DNA from 4 places in the Duganella rhizosphaerae genome. Region 1 is predicted to be linked to each of the others. Evidence: predicted binding sites of a transcription regulator. Region 1 holds the regulator's gene; each other region holds the start of a gene.
The links. Region 1 encodes LexA, which represses DNA repair genes until DNA is damaged. Its sites were predicted from a motif close to ACTGTATNNNNATACAGT; they were not measured.
Positions count from the first base shown of each region.

Region 2: a site for LexA is predicted at 1,594-1,611, ahead of RUGAMON1_RS09165 (DNA topoisomerase IV subunit B). Genes of this name have one in related genera too.
Region 3: a site for LexA is predicted at 1,717-1,734, ahead of RUGAMON1_RS10620 (VRR-NUC domain-containing protein). Genes of this name have one in related genera too.
Region 4: a site for LexA is predicted at 2,544-2,561, ahead of imuA (translesion DNA synthesis-associated protein ImuA). Genes of this name have one in related genera too.

Region 1 covers NZ_BPWK01000015.1:173,751-177,641, forward strand. The annotation lists gene purF (amidophosphoribosyltransferase) at 1-194, shown strand, start outside; gene RUGAMON1_RS26310 (cystathionine gamma-synthase family protein) at 250-1,494, shown strand; gene RUGAMON1_RS26315 (hypothetical protein) at 1,554-2,048, shown strand; gene lexA (transcriptional repressor LexA) at 2,053-2,691, opposite strand; gene rpsF (30S ribosomal protein S6) at 2,982-3,368, shown strand; gene priB (primosomal replication protein N) at 3,399-3,704, shown strand; gene rpsR (30S ribosomal protein S18) at 3,720-3,891, shown strand, end outside.
Region 2 covers NZ_BPWK01000003.1:415,559-419,449, forward strand. The annotation lists gene RUGAMON1_RS09150 (TorF family putative porin) at 1-734, opposite strand, end outside; gene RUGAMON1_RS09155 (hypothetical protein) at 767-1,114, opposite strand; gene RUGAMON1_RS09160 (hypothetical protein) at 1,111-1,422, opposite strand; gene RUGAMON1_RS09165 (DNA topoisomerase IV subunit B) at 1,637-3,634, shown strand; gene parC (DNA topoisomerase IV subunit A) at 3,648-3,891, shown strand, end outside.
Region 3 covers NZ_BPWK01000004.1:160,917-164,807, forward strand. The annotation lists gene RUGAMON1_RS10605 (GGDEF domain-containing protein) at 1-791, shown strand, start outside; gene RUGAMON1_RS10610 (hypothetical protein) at 795-1,004, shown strand; gene RUGAMON1_RS10615 (phasin family protein) at 1,073-1,636, shown strand; gene RUGAMON1_RS10620 (VRR-NUC domain-containing protein) at 1,758-3,398, shown strand; gene RUGAMON1_RS10625 (helicase C-terminal domain-containing protein) at 3,386-3,891, shown strand, end outside.
Region 4 covers NZ_BPWK01000015.1:38,163-42,053, forward strand. The annotation lists gene RUGAMON1_RS25655 (extracellular catalytic domain type 1 short-chain-length polyhydroxyalkanoate depolymerase) at 121-1,197, shown strand; gene RUGAMON1_RS25660 (putative Na+/H+ antiporter) at 1,201-2,454, opposite strand; gene imuA (translesion DNA synthesis-associated protein ImuA) at 2,588-3,307, shown strand; gene RUGAMON1_RS25670 (Y-family DNA polymerase) at 3,237-3,891, shown strand, end outside.

The DNA.
Region 1 (3,891 bases):
GCGCCATCTCCGACGTCAACCCGGCGCTGAAGAACTTCGAGGCTTCGTGCTTCGACGGCGTCTACGTCACCGGCGACATCTCCAAGGACTACCTGGACAAGCTGGAGTACGCGCGCCACCATCCGAAGGCCGCCGGCCCCGAGGACGCTGGACGCTCGCAACTGAATCTGAATCTCGCGACCGCCGAAGGCTGATGTCGCGCCCGGTGCGGATCATTCCGCACCGGGCTTTTTTTTTGACTGCTTGAACATGAACGACAAGAAAAACTACGGCTTCACCACCACCATCCTGCACAACGATCGCCAGAAGGGCATCGAGCACGGTTCGCTGCACAAGCCCATCCACACTTCGGTCGCCTTCGGTTACGCCGACGCGCGCCAGCTGGCGTCGGTGTTCCAGGGCAAGGAGCCGGGCTTCCGCTACGGCCGCCAGGGCAACCCGACCATCTCCGCGCTGGAGGACAAGGTCAACCAGATGGAGCAGGGCGTCGGCACGATCTGCTTCGCCACCGGCATGGGCGCGATCGGCGCCGTGTTCCAGTCGCTGCTGCGCGCCGGCGACCATGTGGTGTCGTCGTCTTTCCTGTTCGGTAACACCAACAGCCTGTGGCAGACCACCATGGCGCAGGGCGTGGCCGTGTCGTTTGTCGACGCCACCGATGTCGCCAACGTCGCCGCCGCCATCACCGAGCAGACCCGCGTGGTGTTCGTCGAGACCATCGCCAACCCGCGCACGCAAGTGGCGGACCTCAAGCGCATCGGCGAGCTGTGCCAGCAGCGCGGCATCCTCTACATCGTCGACAACACGATGACCACGCCTTACCTGTTCCGTCCGAAGTCGGTCGGCGCCGGCCTGGTGGTCAACGCGCTGACCAAGTCGATCGGCGGCCACGGCAACGCGCTGGGCGGCAGCCTGACCGACACCGGCGCCTACGACTGGACCCGCTTCCCGAACATCTACGAGAACTACAAGAAGGCCGCCCCGCTGCAATGGGGGCTGGCGCAGATCCGCGCCAAGGGCCTGCGCGATTTCGGCGCGTCGCTGGCGCCGGAGGCGGCGCACCACATCGCCGTCGGCGCCGAGACGCTGGCGCTGCGCATGGAGCGCACCAGCGCCAATGCACTGGCGCTGGCCACGCTGCTGGAGGCGGACGAGCGCGTGGCCGCCGTCCACTACCCGGGCCTGGCGTCGCACCCGCAGCACGCCATCTCCAGCGAACTGTTCCGCAGCTTCGGCTCGCTGCTGAGCTTTGAGCTGAAGGACGGCATCGATTGCTTCGACTTCCTGAACCGCCTGAAGCTGGCGATTCCAGCCTCCAACCTGGGCGACACGCGCACGCTGATCATCCCGGTCGCGCACACCATCTTCTACGAGATGGGCGCCGAACGCCGGGCGTCGATGGGCATTGCCGAATCGCTGATACGGGTGTCGGTCGGCATCGAGGATACCGACGATCTGCTGGACGACTTCACCTGCGCACTGGAAGCTTGCTGAGCTCCGCGCCGAGTTGTGATAATCTAAGCTTTCAATTTTGCTAAGCGGGAGGAGGCGTTATGAGAGCAGCATGGGTACTTGCCTTGACCGTGCTGTCGAGTAACGCCTTCGCCGACGACCAGGCTCGCCGCCTCGCGCGGCAAGCCGAGATCGAGTACTACACCAGCCGCTACGACGGCGCCGAAATCTCGCTGGCCCGTTTCAACTGCCAGCTTCCCAATATTCCGATGCGACCGGCCTTGGCCGGCGGCCCTGCGGTGACGCAGGCGCTGGCCGCGTGGCACAGCTGCTACGAGCAGTTCCTTGCCAATTACAACGCCGCGCTGCCGGTCGGCAAGAGCATTCCTCCCGACCTGGCCGACCTGATGACGGACGATGAAATGGACGCCGCACAGGCCTTGATGAGCGAGGTGTTCGTGCGGGTGGCGGACGAGGCCAAACGCCAGGCGGATGCGGTCACGCTGGCGCAGGCCGCGTGGGAAGGCCGGCGCGGCGACATCGCCCTGAGCGCGCGCGACCTGTCGCACCTGCCGGAGACGGCCGGCAAGCGCTAGGAGTTTAGTGCCAGCTGCGCATCAGGCCGACGGCCAGGCCTTCCAGTGCGAACTCGTCGGCTTCAGGATCGACCTTGATGATCTTGAAGTCCGGGTTTTCCGGCAGCAGTTCGACGACCGAGCCGGTCTTGCGGTAGCGCTTGACGGTGACGTCGTTGCCGATGCGGGCCACGACGATCTGGCCGTTCTTAGCGCTGTCCACCTTCTTCACGGCCAGCAGGTCGCCGTCCATGATGCCGGCGTCGCGCATTGATTCGCCGCGCACCTTCAGCAGGTAGTCCGGCTTGGAGGAGAACATGGCCGGGTCGACGCTGTAGCTGGTCTCCAGGTTTTCCTGCGCCAGGATGGGCGAGCCGGCGGCCACGCGGCCGATCAGCGGCAGCGACATCATCAGCGACACCGGCGCCTTGGACGCGGCCGGTTCGGCGTGCACGCCCAGCAGGCGGATGCCGCGCGAAGTGCCGGCGGCGATCTCGATCGCGCCCTTGCGCGCCAGCGCCTGCAGATGCTCCTCGGCCGCGTTGGCGGATTTGAAGCCCAGTTCATTGGCGATTTCGGCGCGGGTCGGCGGGAAGCCGGTGTTTTCGATGGCATCCTTGATCAGATTGAGAATTTGTTCCTGTCTTGCTGTGAGCTTGATCATAGAGTGCTTTGGGCCTGTGTATATAGACAGTCTGTATTTTTGTACAGTGTGAAGCGAAATGCAAGGGAATTTGTTGCTTAGCACGAAATAATTTCATGGTGGGGTCAGATCTGACATTCGGACACGGCCTCGACCGTGGCGCCGCATTACGGTCGAGGCCGTGTCCGAATGTCAGATCTGACCCCGGATTGTTTTTTGCCGAAAAAGCTGCTATAGTCGCGGGCTTACCTCTTCCCACACCTGTCTTGACGCCAGGGTGGGCTATATTCACAGTCCTTAAGGGAGTTTGCATGCGTCACTATGAAATAGTATTTATCGTCCACCCGGACCAGAGCGAGCAAGTGCCCGCCATGATCGAGCGTTACAAAGCCTCGGTAACCACCCGCGGCGGCGCCGTGCACCGTGTTGAAGATTGGGGCCGTCGTCAGATGGCTTACTCGATCCAGAAACTGGCTAAAGCACACTACATCTGCATGAACATCGAATGCGACAACGAGACCCTGGTCGAGCTGGAAACCGCCTTCAAATTCAATGATGCCGTGCTGCGTCACCTGACCGTCAAGATGAAGAAAGCGGAAACCGCTCCTTCGCCGATGATGAAGTCGGTACAACGTGAAGATGCAGCGAAATCGCATCGCACCGAAGCTCCAGCAGTTGCTGCTGCTCCTGCGGCCTAATTGTTCCAGAACCGAGCTGAACCAGCTCCAGTGAATTTTAGCCAATTCGTTGCCTTGATCACCGAACGGGACGCCTTGCGCTACACCCCGGCCGGCATGCCGATCGTGAACGCTGTACTCCAGCACCGATCCCAGCAGATGGAGGCAGGCATCGCCCGATTGAGCGAGTTTGAAATTTCCGCGGTTGCCGCGGGCGAGATTTCAGGCCGCTTCAGTCAGGCGCCACTGGCAGGCATGTATCAGTTCACCGGTTTTCTGAACAAGAAGAATCGCAATAGCAAAAGCCTGGTGTTTCACATCATTGATTTTAGTGCTGTCCCAGACAGCTCAATTTAGATACAGGAGCCTAAAATGGCATTCGGTAAAAAGTTCGACAAAAACAAGCTCAAGCTGAAAGAAAAGCGCAAGCAACAGAACCCTTTGTTCAAGCGTAAGAAGTTCTGCCGCTTCACCGCCGCAAACGTAGAACAAGTTGACTACAAAGACGTCGACACCCTGAAAGACTTCGTCCAGGAAAACGGCA
Region 2 (3,891 bases), on a different contig from region 1:
AATGCGGTTTTGCCCAGGAACTTGCCGTTGGCTGGCGACGCGTAGGCAGTCTTGTCGGCGTTGGTGCCGATCACGGCCAGCGCGCCGGTCACCACGCCGAAGTCCTTGGTGACGCCGATTTTCCAGTCGCTATAGCTGGCCGCGCCGTTATGCTTGACGTTCTGGTGGCCGGCGTGCAGGTTGACCGTGTAACCCTCGCCCGCCTCGATGTTGGCGCCCAGGTCCACATAGCCGCTGTTCTTGCTGTCGACAAAACCAAACAGATTCGTCACCGAGTGCGAATACTTGATATAAGCCGGGCCATAACCCAGCTGGCCATACACCTCGGTGGTGTTGGCGTTGGCGAAGCCGCTGACGTGCGACAGGTCGTTCGACGGATAGACGTAGGTCAGCACGCCCACGTCGTAGGACACGTCGGCCGTCACCTGGCCGCGTTTGCCGGCGTAGATATCCCACTCGATGTCGCCGCTGCCGCCGGCGTCCTTGGTCCATTTGATGGTCGACAGCCAGGTGCCGGCGTAGAAGCCGGTCGGGTTGTTGGTGTAGTCGAAGCCGCCCTGCAGCGCCGGTTTCAGGCGGGTCTGCGAGATGCCGCGATAGCGGTAGTCGCTGATCACCGCCGCATTGAAGCTGGTTTCGTTGTCCGGCTTGGCGGCCGGCGCGGCATCCTCGGCGTAAGCCTGCGTGCCGGCGAAAGCAGCGGCGATGGCTGCGGCGAGTATGATTTTTTTCATGTTGCGGTCTTTCCTTCAGTGGTTAAGTCAAATTAAACGGTAAAAACTTCGCGGCACAGGGAGGCCACATCGGCCGGCGCCCGGCCGTGGATGACGGTGCTGGCCAGCGTGGCCGACATCACCTGCGCCACATAGGCGCACACCGCGGCGCGCTCGGCGTCCGTGGCCTCGCCCACCAGCACAAAATGCACGTGCAATCCGGGATTGAACATGCGCGCGGCATTCAAGCGGGCGATCAGCTGGTAGCGGGTCGACAGGTCGGCCTGTTCCGGCGTCAAGGGCACCAGCGCCAGCCGCGCGGCGGCCAGCGCGGCGTGGCTCTCGGCGCTGTCGCGGCCCTCGGCATCGACCAGCACCACCGCGCCGGGGCCGGCGATCATGCCCCGCCCCGCACCGTGAAGCGGCCGAATTCGGCGCCGGGCAACGACTGCATCACCGCCTCCATCACGCGCGCCACCAGGGCGGCGCCCACGCACAGCCACACTTTCATGCGGGCGCCGTGCTCGCAGGCTTCGATCCGCATAAACTGCAGTCCTTCGCCGCAAATGCGCATCACCATCTGGCGCAGCGTCGTGACGGCGGCGGTGTCCACGGTCAGCTGCATCACGCAGGCCGGCGCGGCCGGGCGATGGCTGGCGGCCCAGATCGAGCGGCGCTGGGCCGCCTTGGTATGGAAGAAAGCTTGCATATCGAACCCCTGGATTGATCGTTGCGATACAAAACAGCTTATCGACGGCGCCGTAAAAACGGTCTAAAAAGGCGGGCCGGGGTTGTAAACATCGTGTATAAATTGGCCCGCGCCGTTTTTTTGCCGCGATTACGCCCGGTTGAGGATAGAATACGCAAACGTCCGCATAAAACTGTACATAAACCCAGTATCGAAATTACAAGCTTGATCACGTATGGCCACTAAAAAACCAGTTTCCGACTACAGCGAAGCATCCATCCGGGTCCTCAAGGGCCTGGAACCCGTCAAGCAACGCCCGGGTATGTACACCCGCACCGAGAATCCGCTGCACATCATCCAGGAGGTGATCGACAATGCCTCGGACGAGGCGTTGGGCGGACATTGCAAAAACATTATCGTCACGCAGAACGCCGACGGCAGCATCACCGTCGAAGACGACGGCCGCGGCATTCCGGTCGGCCTGCACCCCGAAGAGGGCGTGCCGACGGTGGAAATCGTGTTCACCCGCCTGCACGCGGGCGGCAAGTTCGACAAGGGTTCGGGCGGCGCCTACGCGTTTTCCGGCGGTTTGCACGGCGTCGGCGTGTCGGTCACCAACGCGCTGTCCAAGCGCCTGGAGATCACCGTCTGGCGCAAGGAGCCCGACGGCACCGGCCTGCACAAGCTGGCCTTCGAGCACGGCGACGTGGTCGAGCCGCTGTCCTCCGTGGTCGCGCCGCGCGACGGCAAGAAGTCCGGCACCCGCGTCACCGCCTGGCCGGACGCCAAGTATTTCGACTCCCCCGCCATCTCGCAGACCGAGTTGCAGCGCCTGTTGCGCTCCAAGGCCGTGCTGCTGCCGGGCGTGACCGTCACGCTGACCAACGCCAAGACCGGCGAATCGCAGGTCTGGCAGTACAACGACGGCCTGCGCGGCTACCTGACCGAGGCGCTGGCCCAGGCCACCGACGGCGAGACGCTGATCCCGCTGTTCGAAGGCGCGCAGTTCGCCGGCCCGGACGCCGAAGGCTTCGCCGAGGGCGAAGGCGCGGCCTGGGTGGTGGCGTGGACCGAGCAAGGCGCCGTGGTGCGCGAATCCTACGTCAACCTGATCCCCACGCCCAACGGCGGCACCCACGAATCGGGCCTGCGCGACGGCTTGTACGGCGCGGTGAAGAACTTCGTCGAGATGCACTCGCTGCTGCCGAAAGGCGTCAAGCTGCTGCCGGAAGACGTGTTCGCGCGCGTCTCGTTCGTGCTGTCGGCCAAGGTGCTGGACCCGCAGTTCCAGGGCCAGATCAAGGAACGCCTCAATTCGCGCGACGCCGTGCGCCTGGTCTCGACCTATTCGAAGCCGGCGCTGGAGCTGTGGCTGAATCACCACGTCGACTACGGCAAGAAGCTGGCCGAACTGGTCATCAAGCAGGCGCAATCGCGTCTGCGTTCGCTGCAAAAGGTCGAGAAGAAGAAATCGTCGGGCGTGGCCGTTTTGCCGGGCAAGCTGACCGACTGCGAATCGACCGACGTCGCCCGCACCGAACTGTTCCTGGTCGAGGGCGACTCGGCGGGCGGCTCGGCCAAGATGGGCCGCGACAAGGAATTCCAGGCCATCCTGCCGCTGCGCGGCAAGGTGCTCAACTCCTGGGAGACCGACCGTGACCGCCTGTTCGCCAACAACGAGATCCATGACATCTCGGTGGCGATCGGCGTCGACCCGCACAGCGCCGACACCATGCCGGACCTGTCCGGCCTGCGCTACGGCAAGATCTGCATCCTGTCCGATGCGGACGTCGACGGCTCGCACATCCAGGTCCTGTTATTGACGCTGTTCTTCAAGCACTTCCCCGGCCTGATCGCCAATGGGAATATCTGCATCGCCCGTCCGCCGCTGTACCGCGTCGACGCGCCGGCGCGCGGCAAAAAGCCGATCCAGAAGCTGTACGCGCTCGACGCCGGCGAACTGGTGGCGATCGAGGACAAGCTGCGCAAGGACGGCCTGAAGGAAGGCGCCTGGTCGATCTCGCGCTTCAAAGGCCTGGGCGAGATGAACGCCGAACAGCTGTGGGAAACCACGATGAACCCCGACACCCGCCGCCTGCTGCCGGTGTCGCTGGGCGCCTACGCGCACGGCGAATCGTCGGCGCGCTTCAATATGCTGATGGGCAAAGGAGAAGCGGCCGCGCGCCGCGCCTGGATCGAAGAACACGGCAACGAAGCCGAAGCAGATATCTAAAGACTGACCGACTATGACTCATCAAGCAAATCTCTTTGACGAACCGGCGCCGGAAGCGGCGGCGGTGGCTCAACCTGCAGCACCTGCGCCCTTGGCCGAGTACTCGCCTGCGTCCGCGCAGGCGAGCGCCGGCGAAACCGACAATCCGCTGGACGGCGGCGCTGGCGGCACCGGCGGCGACAACGGCGGCAACGATGGCAACGGTGGCGGCAACGGCGGCAACGACGGCCCGCTGGGCGGCGGCGATGACGGCGACG
Region 3 (3,891 bases), on a different contig from region 1:
CAAGCGAGTTTTCGCTGCACGCGATCTCGATGTCCATCGTCGTCATCGTGATCTACATCTACATTCCGAACCGCCTGCTGTACGCGGCCGCGATCGCCGCGCCGGCCACGCTGGGCTTCATCGTGCTGGCCCAGCAGCTGGGCGACCTGCGCCGGGTCGAGCTGGCGACCATGGCGGCGCTGCTGGTGCTGACCAATGTGTTCGGCTACGTGGCCGCGCGCCGCTACCAGTTGCTGTTGCGCGACGAATACAGCGCGCAGACGGTGCTGAAGAACCTGTCGGTGCGCGATCCGCTGACCGGCTGCTACAACCGGCGCCACCTGCACGAGCAATTGCTGGAGACGGAAATCTCGCGCGCCCAGCGCTACCGGCTGAGCCTGACGGTCATCATGAGCGACCTGGACCACTTCAAGGCGGTCAACGACACCTACGGCCACAACGGCGGCGACGCCGTGCTGCAACGCTTCGGCGCCCTGCTGCAATCGATGACGCGCGACAGCGTCGACAGCGTGGTGCGCTACGGCGGCGAGGAATTCCTGCTGATCCTGCCGGAGACCGACCTGGCCGGCGGCGTCCTGCTGGCCGAGCGCCTGCGCCACGCGCTGGCCGACACGCCGGTCGCCTACGAAGGCCAGCAGATCCACATCACCGCCAGCTTCGGCGTGGCCAGCGTCGACTTCGCGACCTCCACCCACGAAGCCCACCTCAACATGATCGCCTCCGCCGACGAATTGCTGTACGCTGCCAAAAACGGCGGCCGCAACCGCGTCTGCTCGCGACAACTGGTATAAAACATGATCTACATCAAACGATACGCGCTGGCCGCCGTCATGCTGGCCCTGTGCAGCGGCAGTCTCAACGCCGGTCCGGCGCCGTGGTACAAGTGGCGCAGCAAGATCGACAACTACCTCAGCTGCTCGCAGACGCCGCTGGGGCCGGGCTGGGAAAAGGACTCCGGCCCCTATAAAGATAGCCGTTGCGAAAAGTTGGTTCTTGCTAAATAATGGGGTCGCAATAACAGGGGGAACCCCGGGGCATTACTGGCTACATTTCATCATCTTGAGGAGACTGTATGTTTACAAATCCCGAACAATTTGCCAACGCCACCAAAGCACTGTTTGAATTTCAGCTCGAAACCTTCAACAGCCTGACCAGCAAAGCCGTGCAAGGCGTCGAGCAAGTCGTCGCCCTGAACATGGCCACCGCCAAAAACCAGCTGGAAGACGGCCTCGCCGCCGGCAAGGAAATCAGCCAAACCACCGATCCCAAGGCCGCCATGTCGCTGGCCGCCGCCAAGATGCAACCGGGCGTGGCCGGCGCCGCCGCCTACAACCAGCAACTGGGCAGCATCATCGCCGAGATCCGCGAAGAATTCACCCGCGCCGCCGACGCCCACATGACCGAAGCCAAGAGCACGCTCAGCGCGCTGATCTACGACGTCACCAAGAACGTGCGTCCCGGGTCCGAGAACGCGGTGGAGATCGTCAAGACCGCGATCGACAACGCCTTCAGCGGCTACGAGCAGGTGACCAAGGCCACCAAGCAGGCGGTCGAAGCGGTGGAAACGCAAATCGCCAAGGCCAGCGCGCTGGTCGATCAAAACACCGTCAAACCGGCCAAGGCCGCGAAAAAGTAAGCAGGTTCAACTCCCCGCACCAGCCAGGCCCGCGCGCCTGGCTTTTTATTTTGCTGGGCGCGCGCCGCTAAATGCGATACGCTGTACATAAACACAGTTATCGCAACAGCTCACTCCGGCAATGATCAAAGTCCTAGAAAATCCCTTGTACTACCTGGACAACTTCCAGCAGGTACTGGCGTGGATAGGCGGGCGCTACGACGACTTGCTGACCGCCGAGGAACGCAGCTTCCTCGCCGCCTTCCCCACCCTGCCGCAAGCCTCGCGCGCGCTGTTCGTGCGCATGGTGATGCGCAAGGGGACGGTGTTTCGCGCCAGCAAACTGGCCTATGCGGAGATCGGCAGCACGCATGAAGCCGCCCGTCCGCTGGCGGCCCTGGGCCTGATCGAGGAAGACCCCGCGCTGGACCTGAACCAGCTGTTCGAGCTGCTGCAAAAGCCCGAGATCGGCCATATCTTCCAGCTGCCCCCGCACCTGCGCCAGCTGCGCAAGGCCGAGCAGCTGGAAGCGCTGCGCGCGCAGCATGAAGGCCAGCACCGCTACTCCAGCTGGCACCAGGGCTCGGGCGACCACTGCTACCGCAACCTGACGCAGGAACTGTGCGACCGCCTGCGGCTTATCTTCTTCGGCAACTACCACCAGGACTGGACCGAGTTCGTGCTGTCCGACCTCGGCATCTACCAGTACGAAAAGGTCGACTTTTCGCCGGCCGCGCGCGGCTTCCGCAGCCGCCGCGACATCGACGACTTCCTCGCGCTGCACCGCTGCCACGAGCGCTTCATCGAAGGCGAACCACCTGCCGACGTGATCGGCGACCTGCCGCCCTGCCCGGCCGACAACGAATGGCTGCGCAGCCGCCGCGACAAGCTGATCTTCCAGATCGCCCAGCACCTCGAGAAGCAGGCCGACTGGCCGGCCGCGCACGCGCTGTACGCCGGCTGCAACTACCCCGGCGCCCGCGCGCGCGCCGTGCGCGTGCTGGAAAAAGACGAGCAGCCGCGCGCCGCCTTCGAGCTGCTGCAAACCGCGCTGCAAGCGCCGGAAAGCGAGGCCGAACGCCAGCAGCTGCTGCGCATGCAGCCGCGCCTGGCGCGCGAGCTGGGCCACGCCAAGCCGGCGCCGCACGCGCCCGCGCAAGCGCTGCGCATCGACCTCAGCCTGCCGCCGCCGCCGGAACCGAGCTACGTCGAGTTCGTCGTGCGCGACCACCTGGCGCGCGACGACGCCCCGGTCTACTACGTCGAGAACGCGCTGATCAATTCGCTGTTCGGCCTGCTGTGCTGGGACGCCGTGTTCAGCCCGATACCGGGCGCCTTCTTCCATCCCTACCACCGCGGCCCGGCCGACCTGCACAGCGCCGACTTCCAGCGCCGCCGCGCGCAGCAGTTCGCCGCCGCGCTGGCGCAGCTCGACAGCGGCCAGTACCGCGCCACGATACGCGCCAACTTCGCCGCCAAGGCCGGCATCCAGTCGCCCTTCCTGTACTGGGAGGCGCTGGACCCGGCGCTGCTCGACCTGGCGCTGGACTGCATCCCGGCGTTGCACCTGAAGCGCGCCTTCGAGCGCATCCTGGCCGACATCAAGGCCAACCGCAGCGGCTTCCCCGACCTGATCCAGTTCTGGCCGGCCGAGCGCCGCTACAACATGATCGAAGTCAAAGGCCCGGGCGACCGCCTGCAGGACAACCAGCTGCGCTGGATCGATTACTGCGCCACGCACGACATGCCGATCTCGGTCTGCTACCTGCAATGGGCGGCATGAGCGCACCCAGCTACACGATCGCCGTGCGCGCGCTGTGCGAGTTCACCGCCAAGACCGGCGACCTCGACCTGCGCTTCACGCCCTCGCCGACGGCGCAGGAAGGCATCGCCGGGCACGCCGTCGTGACGGCGCGGCGCGACGACGATTACCAGACCGAAGTCGCGCTGGCCGGCGGTTTCGGCCCGCTGCGCGTGCGCGGCCGCGCCGACGGCTACGACAGCCGCGCCCGGCGTCTCGAGGAAATCAAGACCTATCGCGGCGACCTGAAGAAGATGCCGGACAACCAGCGCCAGCTGCACTGGGCGCAGGTCAAGATCTACGGCCACCTGTTGTGCGCCGACCAGGGACTGGACCGGATCACACTGGCGCTGGTCTACTTCGACATCGGCAGCCAGAAGGAAACCGTGCTGCAGGAAGAGCACACGGCCGCCAGCCTGCGCATCTACTTCGAACAGCAATGCACACTGTTCCTGCAATGGGCGCAACAGGAAAT
Region 4 (3,891 bases), 140 kb from region 1:
GGGTAGACTTTATGGCAACAGGAGATCGTCGCCATGAAGAGAGCAGCCAGCAGTTTGTTACGCACTTTGGTCCGCTCAGGGACGCGGCAGAGCCGTTCCGTCAGCAAGATGGTGACGGCGATGTTCGCCGTCCCCGCAGCCGCCAAGCCCAAACGAAAACGCAAGCCGGCCGCTACCCCGAAACCCGCCCGCAAGGGGTCTGACCCCGTTCGGGGTCAGACCCCCGCAGCCGGTGTGCGGGGGCGAAGCGCGAGTACCGCGCCACCCCACCATGTTCCGCCGTCGCCGGGCAAATGGCTGGCGTCGCACTTCAGCGCACCGCCAGGCGTCGGCACGCCTGCGCGCCGGATGAGCTACTGGCTCTACCTGCCAAACAATCCACCCGAAGAGACGCAACGCACAGGCTTGCCGCTACTGGTCATGCTGCACGGCTGCCAGCAGACCGCGACCCAATTCGCGCAAGGCACGCGCATGAACCAGTGGGCCGAGCAGATGGGCTACGCCGTGCTCTATCCGCAGCAACTGGTCAGCGTCCAGGCGCAGCGCTGCTGGAAGTGGTATGACCGCGCCACGCAGGAGGGCGGCGGCGATGTCCCCGTCATCGTCGGCATGATCAACAAGGTGATGTCGCAGTACGCCATCGACCGTTCGCGCATCTATATCGCCGGCATCTCGGCCGGCGCCGCCATGGCCAACATCGTCGCGCTGAGTCATCCGCAGCTGTTTGCCGCCGTCGGCCTGCATTCGGCCCCGGTGTTCGGTGCTGGCCACAACACCATCGGCGCGCTGGGCGTGATGCAGCACGGCGCCGCCACGCGGTCCGAGGCCGCCGCGCTCGAGGTGATGATGCGCCATCCACAATTTCCCGGCATGCCTGCGATTTTGATCCAGGGGGAGGGCGACAAGGTGGTTCGTCCGATCAACCAGCTCCAGCTGGCGCGCCAAAGTCGCTTGCTGAACCGACTATCGGCCGCGCCGAAGACCACCCACAAGCCGCAAGGACGGGGCGGCCGCCACAACGCCCACCAGCTGCACGATTTTTATGAAGGAAGAAAACTGCTGCTGCGCGTCGCCCAGATCGCCGACCTGGAGCACGCCTGGAGCGGCGGCGATCCGGCCCTGGCCTTCAACGCCAAGGCCGGACCGGACGCCAGCAAGATGATGCTGGAATTTTTCTCACGCCACCAGCGCGTGTAGGCGCTACAGCAGAAAAGCCAGCGCAGCCACGGCCGTCGGCGCCAGCGCGCCGGCCAGCAGGCCGATAGCGCCTATCGACTCGTCCTGGAAGCCGCGCCGCAGCAGTGATACGCCGGCCGGATTCGGCGCGTTGGCGATCACCGTCAGGCCGCCGCCGGCCACCGCGCCGGCCACCAGCATGTATTGCGACTGCGCCGAAATGCCCTGGATCAGCGAACCGAGATAGGTCAGCGCGGCGTTGTCGGTAATCGCCGTCAGGCCAAGCGCACTGAAGAACAGCGCCACCGGCGGCAGACTTTCGACGATGGGCTGCAACCACCACTGCTGCATGCCGCCCAACACCACCAGCCCGGCCAGGAAGAAGCCGACCAGCAAGCCTTCCTTGATGATCAGCGGATTCTGGTAGCGCTGGTAAGCCTGCGTGAATCCCAGGAACAGCATGAAGATGCCGAGGAACAGCACCGGGTGATGGCCCAGCACCACCACCGCCGCCAGGAAGACCAGGTGGATCGCGGTGACCGTCAACGGCACGGCCGGCGCGGCCTGGACTTCAGCCGACGGCGCGGCCGGCGCCCTCAAATGCTTGCGCAGAACGAAGGTGATTACGGTTGCGTTGATCAGCACCGCGATGGCCGCCTTCCAGCCGAAGTGCGTGGCCATGAAGGCGCTGTCCCATTGCCAGGTGCTGGCCACCATCAACACCGGCGGCGCGGCGTAGGCGGTCAGCGTGCCGCCGATCGAGACGTTGACGAACAAGACGCCCAGCGCGCCGTACTTCAGCCACTCCGGCATGCCGTCGCGGAAAATCAGCGGCGCCAACATCAGCGCGGCCAAGGTCATCGCGGCCGGCTCGGTGATCAAGGAACCGGTCAGCGGCACCAGCGCCAGGCCGAACCACACCAGCGCCAGTTCGGCGCGCATCGGCAGCAGCCTGGCCAGCACCAGCAGCATGCGCTCCATGATATCCAGCACCGGCCGCGAGGCCGCCACCACCATCACGGTGAACACGAACAGCGGCTCGGTGTATTGGCGCGATTCGGCGTACTGGATGGCGGCGTCGCCCCCGCTCAGCAACGCCATCGCGATAATCAGGATAAAGGCCCAGAAGCCGAACACCACTTCCACTTCGCCCAACAGATGGAACAGGCCCGCATGGCGCGGGTGGCGGTGCGACAGTACTTCGAAGGATTTGGCTGCGAAGGTGTGCAGCAGCGCCAGTCCGAACAGGATGGCGCCGACCAATTGGATGGTTTGCAAAGGATGTCCTTGTTTAGTTGCCTGAACCACATGGTACAGCATGGGCCGCACGATATAGATTGGCCTTGCCAAAAACAGCCGCAAATAGTACTGTGTATTTATACAGTATTTGCGGTAGAATTCCTCCCATATCATGAGCTCATCCGCCACCCGCTCCGCTGCTCTTGCGCCCGAAGCCGTCCATCCATCGCTATGGCTGGCGTCGCAACTGGCGCACAGCGCCACCCGCTGCGTCGACACCGGCTTTGCCGCCTTGTCGGCGCAGCTGCCGGGCGGCGGCTGGCCGCTGGGTGTGCTGGTCGACCTGCTGGTGCAGCAACACGGCATCGGCGAACTGCGCCTGCTGCGGCCGGCGTTGCTGGGCCTGGGCAAACGGCCCATCGTGCTGCTGCAACCGCCGCATGCGCCGCAGGCGCTGGCGCTGGCGGCCCTGGGGCTGGAACCGTCGCAACTGATCTGGATACGCAGCGGCGCCAAGAGCGGCGACGCCTTGTGGGCCGCGGAACAAGTGCTGCGCAGCGGCTGTTGCGGCGCGCTGCTGCTGTGGCAAAACCATGCGCGCGGCGAAACGCTGCGCCGCCTGCATCTGGCGGCGCAAAGCGGCGACACGCTGTTCTGCATGCTGCGGCCGCTGGCGGCCGCGCAGGATGCCTCGCCGGCGCCGCTGCGGCTGTCGCTGCACACGGCGCCGGGCGGCATCAACATCGGCTTTGTCAAACGACGAGGACCGCAGCGCGACACCCCATTATTTTTGCCATTAACCCCATCGCTCTTACAACGCCATGCGCCTCTGGATCGGACTACACCTGCCACGGCTCCCGCTCGAAGTATTCTGCCCGCGCTGGTCGGATGACAGCTGCACCGTGGTGCTGGAGCAGGAGCGGGTAGTGGCCATGTCGGCGCTGGCGCGGCAGGCCGGCGTCGACGTCGGCATGCGGCGCGGCGGCGCGCTGATGCTGGCGCCGCAATCGCAGTTCCAGCAGCGCGCACCGCAGCGGGAGGCGGACGCGCAACACGCGGTGGCGTTGGCGTTGCTGCAATTTACGCCGCAGCTGGCGCAGGCGGAGGAGGCCACGCTGCTGCTCGACGTTGGCGCCAGCCTGCGCCTGTTCGGCGGCATCCGCGCGTTGTGCCGGCAGGTGGCGGCCAGCATGGAGGTGCTCGGTTTTACGGCCACGCTCAGCTGCGCGCCCACCGCGCGCGGCGCCTGGCTGCTGGCCCGCAGCGGTGCCGGACGGGCCTTGACGATGGACGCGTTAGTGCGGCGCATGGACCGCTTGCCCGGCAGCCTGCTGCCTCCGGCTCGGCCCTACCTGAGCTGGTTGGAAGGCATAGGGTGCTTGACGCTGGGCGAGATGCGCCGCCTGCCGCGTCCCGGCTTGCAGCGTCGCTGCGGACGGGCCTTGCTGGATATGCTGGACGATGCCTACGGCGAGC